DNA from 3 places in the Solibacillus sp. FSL K6-4121 genome. Region 3 is predicted to be linked to each of the others. Evidence: riboswitches for the same ligand, from Rfam matches in the RefSeq annotation. Region 3 holds a riboswitch; each other region holds the start of a gene.
What was found. Region 3 has a riboswitch for thiamine pyrophosphate ahead of thiM (hydroxyethylthiazole kinase). Riboswitches for the same ligand answer to the same signal wherever they lie in the genome.
Positions count from the first base shown of each region.

Region 1 (3,284 bases), on a different contig from region 3:
ATACGGGAATGGTGCATCATCTGTTACTTCATCAATAAATTCTAAACCGTAATTAAATTCATGATTGCCATAAGTCGCTGCATCATAATCTAGCGCAATCATTGATGCAATAGAAGGATGGACTTCTCCTTCTTTTAATTTTTTCACGGATTGAATGTAAGAGCCAAGAGGCGTTCCTTGAATGGCATCTCCATTATCAAATAATACCGTATTCGGGTTTTCCTCACGGGCTTTTTCGATGAGCAGCGCAGTTTTTGCCAAGCCTAAACTATTCGTTGGCGCATCTTTATAATAATCATAGTTCATAATATTAGTATGAATATCCGTCGTACCTAAAATGCGCAATGCCACGGTCGTATTTGCTTCAACTGGGTTATATTCCGCTAAAAACCGCTGCAGAATCTTTTGCATTTGCATTTTCGTGACAAACTCATTCGGTTTGATCGTCCCGTCTTCATAGCCTGTTAATAAGCCTAACTCTACTGCCTTTGCCATCTCTTGACGATTCCCAGATCCAATTTTATTCGCATCTTTAAATTGATTTAATACATTTTCGGAATATTGTTTTTCATCCTGTATACCCCTAGCTGCAATAAGGAAGGCATGTGTGCGTGTCAATTTTTCATTTGGTGCAAATTGTGTCGGTGTTTTACCTTTAATTAACTTTAGTTCCACAGCCTTTTCAATATATGGCTTCAGTGAATCGGGTACGTCCTTAAATTTAACGGATTGTCCAGAACCTACTTCTACCCCTAATGCATCAATGACTGCCTTCACAAAATCTCCGCGTGTCATTTCTTCATTGTTGGAAGTAGATGCCGCTGATACCCCAGCCATTCCACTAGTTAAAAGTGTTAATGTAAGGGCCGAAGCAGAAAGTTTTTTCCACATTTTTTTCACTCCTATTATCTAAATTGTTCAACAAGTCCATCATACTAAATTGCCAGAATAGTAGAAAAGAGCAAATTGATACATTACTATATCTAGGCAAGTAGTACTTTTTGAGAGTTAAAAAAATGCCACAAGCTATTCACTTCAAGAAACGGGTACAATTTACTCAATAAATTAATTAAATTACTTGCACATCGCAAATTCCTCGGTGCTCCTGGTAGGCAAAATGGTTTGTAGGACCAAATCCATGACCAATATTCAGTGGGTAACGAATTGCTAATTGGACAAACTTTTTTGCTTCAATGATCGCTGTTTTTAATGGCTTCCCCTTCGCAATTTCTGCAGTAATTGCTGCTGAAAATGTACATCCTGTTCCATGTGTATGAATTGTTTTCAGTCTTTCTGTTTTCATTTTAAAAGGCTTTTCCCCTCGAATAAACACCGTGTCAATCGCATGCTTACCCGCTAAATGACCACCTTTTATCACTACACATTGCATACCTAAATTTAATAAATATTCCCCTGCAAGCTCTATTTCCTCCTCGGTTTTGATCGTTAGCCCGGTCAATACTTCTGCTTCGGGTATATTCGGTGTACAAACCGTAGCAACCGGAAGTAGTTTTTCCTTTAAAGCTATTGTTGCTTGCTCTTTCAGTAAGCTAGCACCGCCTTTTGCAATCATTACTGGATCTACAATAAGTGGTATTTCTTTAGATTCCAATACCGAGACAATTGTTTCTACGATCTCTGCATTAAACAGCATACCTGTTTTAACAGCTTTTAAATCAAAATCATCGATTACTGCATTTAATTGATCCTTTACAAAATCAGCAGTAGCAGGATAGATTCCATGCACCCCTTTTGTATTTTGAGCCGTTAAAGCTGTAATCACTGATGTACCGAATACTCGAAGCTCTTGAAAGGTTTTTAAATCAGCTTGGATGCCAGCCCCGCCCCCACTATCGGATCCTGCTATAGTACATGCAATCATTTTTACCACTCCTAATAAAAATATTATTAAGTGACACTGCAAAAGAAAGACCCCACGTAAAATACGCGGGGTCTTAGTAAGTACATATGTATAATTGTACTTTGCTCCCTACGTCCGTATTAACGGTCAGGTTCTAAGGGTCAGGTTTTAACCTTCTCAACACAAATGTGTCCCCCTGCAAATGCATTTAATTACGTCGAGTGTATCAGAATAAAATTTACATAGCAAGTAAATGGTAAATTTTTAGATTCATAATATACTTCTAATGCGAAGTACGATTGTAAATTGCCACATCACTTATAAAAACTCAGATGAGCTATAAGCATTTCATCTGAGTTTTTATTTATTCCTATTTTATTTCTTAACGACATTAAAGTTTGAACCGATAAGTTGCCAGTTTTGGGGGAAAGGTAAACCAAGTTTCCAGTAACCGACACCCCGTAAATTCAGTCTTTTTACTAGATTAAATTTTGCCTGAATGGAACGTGCATCTTCAAACCATACAATATGTGAACGTCCTTGCTCATCATAATAGTTAAAGTAAGGTGCCTGTGCGGTATAGTCATATTGAATGGCTGCATTATAACGTTTGGCTATTTCAATTGCACGCTGTGGACTTAATGCTTCTGCATATTCTCCCCCTTGCACAAAAGGTAACGTCCAATCATACCCATACAAATTTTGCCCAAGTAAAATTTTATTTGCCGGAATTTCCGTTAAAGCATATTGAACTACTTGTTCAACTTGAGGGAGCGGGGAGACAGCCAGAGGAGGTCCTGCTGAATACCCCCACTCATATGTCATTAGCATAACAAAATCTACTATTTCCCCATGAGCTCTATAATCATGACCTACCGTCCATTCCCCTGGCTGATTCGCACTCGACTTTGGCGCCAGTGCCGTGGAAACTGTATAACCTTCAGCATGCATACGCTCTACCGCGCTTCTCAAGAAATTATTATAGGCTTCCCTTTGGTCACCTGGTATTCTCTCAAAATCAAAATGGATATCCGAAACATTCCCAATTCTTTTTGCTTCTGCAATAATATTGTCAAAAAGTAAGTTTTGTACTGCTTTACTTTGAAAAATATCACGTGCTAGCTCACTACTGAACTGATAATCTTCTAAATTCGTTATCGCCATTGCAATACTCGCATTATTTTCTGCCGCCAAACTAGGTAATGGTTCAATTACTGGTGCCTTTAATGAACCATCCCGTCCTGCTTCATAGCTGAATAGGGCTAAATACGTTAAATAGGGACTCGTTTCACGAACTTGATTTACTAGTAGCTCACTTACTTCGTCGCCTCTTGGTTCAACATAAGCAAAAATTTCAGCAGATGTTTTCGCAGCGGGTGGAATATATAAACGTGTTCCTATCATTAATAACGCGTTTGGAGAT
Region 1 covers NZ_JBBOCS010000002.1:1,475,428-1,478,711, forward strand. Annotated here, with positions in the region: gene MHH95_RS17075 (bifunctional 2',3'-cyclic-nucleotide 2'-phosphodiesterase/3'-nucleotidase) at 1-891, opposite strand, end outside; gene thiD (bifunctional hydroxymethylpyrimidine kinase/phosphomethylpyrimidine kinase) at 1,070-1,882, opposite strand; TPP riboswitch at 1,971-2,069, opposite strand; gene MHH95_RS17085 (glycoside hydrolase family 18 protein) at 2,237-3,284, opposite strand, start outside.
Region 1: linked by a shared signal. The riboswitch ahead of thiD (bifunctional hydroxymethylpyrimidine kinase/phosphomethylpyrimidine kinase) and the one ahead of thiM (hydroxyethylthiazole kinase) in region 3 are both predicted to bind thiamine pyrophosphate.

Region 2 (3,284 bases), on a different contig from region 3:
AGTTAAAGCTAATATCACAAATGTATCCTTCAATTACGAATTTACAGGAAATCGGACAATCAGTTGAAGGGCGTTCTCTCTATTCCATAAAGCTCGGAACTGGTAAAAAGGAAGTTTTATTCGATGCAGCTTTCCATGGTCGGGAACATATGACGACCAATGTGCTGATGGAAATGATTGATACATATTTAAAGGCTTACTTGAATGGTACGAAGATAGAAAAATATGATGTAAAAACGATATTAAGTGAGGTAAGTATTGTGTTTGTACCAATGGTTAACCCAGATGGTGTAACACTTTCACAAGGTGGAAAAGTGAAAACACCTATGGCCAAGTTAAGAGCGATGAATGGGAGCTCCAATTTTAATCGTTGGAAAGCAAATATAAATGGTGTCGATTTAAATCGTCAATTCAATGTGAACTGGCAATTAATAAAAATGACAAAGCCTTCGTTTAAAGAATATAAAGGTAAGGCGCCGAATACAGAGCCTGAAGCACTTGCAATGAAAAGACTGATTGATCGCGGCAATCATTTAGCCTATGTATCCTATCATTCTTCCGGTCAAATTATATATTGGAGTCGAGCGAAGACCGAATTTGCTCGTACTAAAAAGCTAGTAAAGGGAGTTTCCTCAATTACAGGCTATAAAATGATGCCCGTAACAACAAAAAACGAACCAATCGCAGCTTCTGAGGACTACTTCACAAAAGTTAAAGACCGACCTGCGATGACGGTTGAAATTGCACCATATGCCGGTGAAGCCTCGGTGCCACTAAAACGCTGGAACAATGTTTGGAAGCAAAATAAAACTGTCGGACTTTACGTAGCGAATGAAGCGAGAAAATGGTAGGCAGTAGGAAAAAATTTAAATTACCGTTGCATTTATTCAGAATTATCAGTAGACTAGTAGTAATTAAATGAATTTGCAGGGGGACACGTAAGTGTTGAGAAGGTAAAACCTGACCCTTAGAACCTGTTCCGTTAACACGGGCGTAGGGAGCAAAATGTACAAGCTAATAATCGTACGTGGCGCTCTCCATCTTTTTGGAGAGCTTTTCTTTTGCAAATTTTTTAATTGCGGGGGGACACATTTGTGTTGAGAAGGTTAAAACCTGACCCTTAGAACCTGACAGTTAATACTGGCGTAGGGAGCAATAAGTGCGTACATATGCACTTTTTTAGGCATCTCTACTTTTTGTAGAGGTGCCTTTTTTGCTTACGCCTCCAAGGAGGAAATAGGATGGATTTTTGTAAAGAAGTAAGAAAGCAAACGGAATATTATTGGGAGGCCAGTTTGAAGCATCCATTTGTACAAGGTATTGCTGATGGAACATTGGAGCTGGAAAAGTTTAAATTTTATATGCTGCAGGACGCCTATTATTTAAAGCATTATATGAAACTACTAGCGATGCTGGCAGCAAAAGCTAATGAGGATGAGGATGTAGCTTATTTCCTGGAAACCGCGAACTTTATACGGGAAGCAGAGTTAGAGCTACACCGTACGACTTTTAAAGAATTGCACGTTACACCTGAAGAAATCAGAAATTTCCAAACAGCACCTGCAGCGTACAATTATGTTAGTCATATGTATCAAGCATTTTATACAGGGGCGATTGCCGACGCATACGCTGCGATACTACCTTGTCCGTGGTTATATCAGGAAATCGGGGTCGCATTACGAAAAGCAACACCGGGTGTTAAGTTGTATCAGCAGTGGATTGATTTATATGCCTCTGCTGAGATGGAGGAAACAATTGAAAAACAAAAGGAAATGATGAATCGATTTGCACAGATGCCAGGAAATGATGAACGTGAATTGACAGCCCATTTCAAGCGCAGTTGCTATTATGAATGGCAGTTTTGGGAAATGTCCTGGACTTGTCAGGATTGGCAACAGGAAGTGTATATGAATGAGCATGCTACGATTTTATAAGGGCATAGGTGTATGAAGTTAATGGCAGTAACAGATGATTGTCAGCCGATTTTAGCATTAGCGCAAAAAATTATTCAGATACAGCAAAGTGTGGATTATATACAAATACGTGAAAAGACAAAAACAATAAAAGAAGTGATAACTCTACTTGAATATTTGGATGCAGGAGAGGTTCCAAAAGAGAAAATAATCATAAATAGTCTTGTGGATATCGCCTTGTATAGCGATATTCCCACAGTACATTTACCCGAAATAGGGTTTTCTGTACAACAGGTGAAAGAGAAATTTCCGCATCTCAATATAGGGAAATCGGTTCATGATTATACAGGCGCAATGGAGGCAGAGCGGCAAGGGGCTGATTATGTTCTTTATGGACATTGCTTTGAAACAAACAGCAAAAAGGGAAAGGTTCCAAACGGTCTTTCTCCTATTAATGAAATGAAAAAGAACTTAAAAATTCCCGTCTTCGCGATTGGAGGAATTCATGTAGATCGAGTCCAGGCACTCCATGATGTAAATGCAGATGGGATTGTAGTTATGTCGGGTATTTTTTCGGAAACGCATCCGTGTGCAGCAGCGAACCAATACAGGGAGGCCATTAAAGATGCAAGCAAGCTATGACGTAGTCGTAATTGGCGGAGGGATTATTGGAAGTGCAATTGCTTTTTATTTAGCAAAGAATCAAGTTGAGGTGGCCGTGCTTGAGGAAAGTCGAATTGGACTAAAAGCGACAAGTGCAGCGGCGGGTATGCTTGGAGCACATTCGGAATATGAAGGCGATGGAAAGGAGTTCTTCACTTTTGCGAGATACAGTCAGGCGCTTTATACGAAGTTAAAGGATGAACTATACGGGCTAAGTGGCATTGATATTGGCTGCAAAAAGGGAGGGATTTTAAAGCTGGCCTTTTCTGAACGTGACAAGAAAGAATTAGGAGCAATACTCACACTGCCTACTGTGAAATGGCTTGAGGCAAATGAAGTAAGAAATCTAGAACCCGATGTTTCCCCGCATATAATAGGAGCTGCCTATATTGAAGAGGATGTTAGTGTATTGCCGTATCGTGTATGTCAGGCCTTTTTTAAAGGGGCACAAGTTTACGGTGCATCCATTTTTGAACATACAAAGGTGTTAAAGATTCAAAAGCAGTTGGATTCTTTTCAAATAGATACAACACTAGGGATGATCAAAGCAAAACGGGTTGTTATTGCTGCGGGTGTTTGGAGTAATCCTTTTTTTCAGCAGCTAGGAGTAGAGCAGCAAATAACACCGGTCAAAGGGGAATGTATTGCTGTGGAAGGAAGAAGCACTTTTTTAAAACACACTATTTTTCATGATAAATACTATATCGT
Region 2 covers NZ_JBBOCS010000002.1:640,560-643,843, forward strand. Annotated here, with positions in the region: gene MHH95_RS12605 (M14 family zinc carboxypeptidase) at 1-851, shown strand, start outside; TPP riboswitch at 919-1,017, shown strand; TPP riboswitch at 1,071-1,169, shown strand; gene tenA (thiaminase II) at 1,242-1,934, shown strand; gene MHH95_RS12615 (thiamine phosphate synthase) at 1,956-2,555, shown strand; gene thiO (glycine oxidase ThiO) at 2,539-3,284, shown strand, end outside.
Region 2: linked by a shared signal. The riboswitch ahead of tenA (thiaminase II) and the one ahead of thiM (hydroxyethylthiazole kinase) in region 3 are both predicted to bind thiamine pyrophosphate.

Region 3 (3,284 bases):
ACTGGGATATCTGTTTGTCCTACATGAATGCCATCTACTTTAATCCCTTGTGATCTAGCCGCTAAAACAACATCAAGACGGTCATTTACTAGGAGTGCAACCTCATCGGATTTTCCAGCCTCTTCAATGACCTCTGCTGCTTGACGTGTTAATTGAATCAATTCTCTTGCAGAAGCAACTTTGGAACGTATTTGGATGCAAGTAAAGCCCGCACTTACTGCCTCTTTAATAATCGTTGCGACTGGACGGCCTTTTGTATTTTCAGGACCTATAACTAAATAGGCTGAAATATCAAGCTTTTTGATATTACCCATATTACCCTCCTAAAATATCATTTATTTTATCTATTTTTGTATTGATCGTATTCGTATATCCCGGACGGATATCAGCTTTTAACACCACTTCTGTTCGAATTCCTTTTTCTGCAAGTATAAAAGTCGCTTCTTTTACTACTTTCATCACTTCATCCCATTCTCCCTCAATTTCTGTAAACATTGATGTAGTTCGACTCGGTAACCCCGAATCTCGAATGACTTTCACAACCTCGGCGATTTCCTGTCCCAATTCATCCCCTACACCAAAAGGCGCAATTGCTACTGCTACTAATGTATTCATAAATTAATCTCCTCCAAATCAAATGAGTTGTTTGCAATTTCTTCTGCTGTTGCTTTATATAATTCATCCAAAAACTGCGCTTGGAAACTTCCTGGACCATCTACTTTTAACTCAGCGCGTTTTCCAGCTACATTGTATACTGCACTAGCAGTAATGGCTGCAATAAACGGAGTAGTTGCTGTTGCATACACAGCGGCAACTCCACCTAACGAGCAGCCTGCCCCCGTAATTCTCTCCATAAAATGAGAGCCCCCATAAGAGATAGCTATAATAGAGCCGTCTGTTATTAAATCCGTTTCTCCTGATACAGCAACCGCACCACCCGTCCACTTTGCAAGAGCAATCGCTGCTCTTTTAGCCTCGTGTACAGAATCTGTAGCATCCACACCTCGTACCCTTGATTCCTCTGCTCCTCCATCTAATGCCCATAAACCTGCCAATGCTATAATTTCTGATGCATTTCCTCTAATAATGGTCGGTTTAAATGCCTTAAATTCCTGTAGTAGCTCTGTCCTTAGTGAACCAATGCCTACAGCGACAGGGTCCAACACCCATGGTTTTCCTGTTTCATGCAATACCTTTGCTACATGAGGTAATGTCTCTTGATAAATAGGTAATAGCGTACCCACATTTATATAGGTTGCTCCCCCCGCTTTAGCCATAAATTCTGCTTCATCCGGTAAATACACCATAGCGGCAGAACCTCCAACAGCAAGCTGTGCATTTGCAACGAAATTAATCGTGACAGTGTTTGTAATGGAACCTGCCATCGGATTCGCCTTTTTTACTGTTTCTACAGCCTGGATAATTTCATTTTGTATCTCCTGCTTAGTAGCCATTTCCATCACCTTTCTATAATCATTCTTCATATGAACGAATAGATTCACAAGACGGGTCTTACAGGTAGAAATTCACTTAGCATAAAAAACAAAAAAGTGCTCTCCCTAAATAAATGGGAAAGCACAATTCAAATTATTGCTTATAAATATAATGAATCGCTTCCCTACGCCAGTTTTAACTGACAGGTTCAAAGAGTCAGGTTTTAACCTTCTCAACTCAAAAGAGTCCCCCCGCAATATATGCTATTTTGTTTGTTCCTCCATACTATCAACAGGTATGTCGAATGTCAAATTCATACATTTACGTGCCTCTATACCAACGTTATAAAGGTTCAATAATACATCGAATTAAAGTATGAATTGCATATTATTTGGAAAAAATAAAACAATAAACTTATTACATCATTTGAACAGGAGTTAAGAAAATGGTCCAATCTTCAAATGAAAAAAACAATAGTCGCCAATATCTCGATGGCCAATTAGATGAAAATATTGCAGTAATAAAAAAAATACTTGGAAATTCTGCAGATCTTATTATCCGAAAAAGCAGAATTGGCCGGTTGAACCATCCTTTTGCTTTAATTTATATAAAAGGGCTTATAAACGAGGATTTATTAAATAAAAATATATTAAAAATTCTTGAATTAAACAGAAAACATATTCACTCGAATTTGTTTGATCATGTCTATGAAGAAATAATTGCCATTGCTGAGATCAACAGATCAAAGGAAATGAAGCAGGTAATTAAAACGCTTTTAGCCGGCGATACAGTTTTCTTACTGGAAGGTGTAAGTGAAGCCGCACTTATCGGAACGAGCGGAATGGAATATCGTGCCCTTGAGGAGCCGCAATCTGAATCCGTTATTCGAGGGTCCAGAGTAGGGTTTATAGAGAATTTTAAAATTAACCTCTCGCTCATTCGCCAGGAAATCAAAGACCCCAATCTTCGAGTCGATATGATGGAAGTTGGCACACATTCCAACCAGAAAATTGCCATTTGTTATATTGATGGGATTGTAAGAGAAGACCTTTTACAGGAAGTTTTGCGTCGCGTTAAAACAATTGATATTGATTTCGCACCGGATTCTGGATTTATTGAACAGTGGATTGAAGATAATCTTCTGTCACCCTTTCCACAAATTTTAGATACAGAAAGACCGGATAGGGTGGCTTTCAATATATTGAGAGGTAAAATAGCCATTATTGTTGAAGGGTCACCCTTTGCTCTCTTAATGCCTATCACTTTCGGGGATTCATTAAAGTCAATAGAAGACTATAACCAACGTTGGTTAATAAGTTCATTACTACGATTATTGCGCTTATTCTCTTTCTACATGACTATATTTTTACCAGCCCTATATGTTGCATTAATTTCATACCATCCAGAATTAATTCCGGCTCAGCTATTATTTACGATAACTGCCGCTAGGGAAGGGATTCCATTTCCGTCCTTAATTGAAGCTTTAATCCTCGTCTTTTTTTATGAAGTATTGCAGGAGGCTGGAACAAGACTCCCCTATAAAATCAGTCAGACAATTGGGATTGTAGGCGGTATAGTTATTGGTCAACTTGCCGTTATGGCGGGGATTGTAACTCCCATCATGGTTATAGTTATTTCTCTAACAGCCATTTGTGCATTCACAATACCCAATTACAGCTTTGCGATTGGCTTGCGAATAGTTCGTCTCGCTACTATATTTGCTGCCGCAATTTTAGGACTATACGGAATTATTTTAGTGTTTATTATGATTTATGTTCATCTTGCCAACTTAAAAAGTATTGGTATTCCATATACACAATCATTTTCTCCAGGCAACTTATGGACCCTTG
Region 3 covers NZ_JBBOCS010000001.1:378,316-381,599, forward strand. Annotated here, with positions in the region: gene MHH95_RS02020 (thiamine phosphate synthase) at 1-314, opposite strand, end outside; gene MHH95_RS02025 (MTH1187 family thiamine-binding protein) at 316-615, opposite strand; gene thiM (hydroxyethylthiazole kinase) at 612-1,454, opposite strand; TPP riboswitch at 1,598-1,697, opposite strand; gene MHH95_RS02035 (spore germination protein) at 1,880-3,284, shown strand, end outside.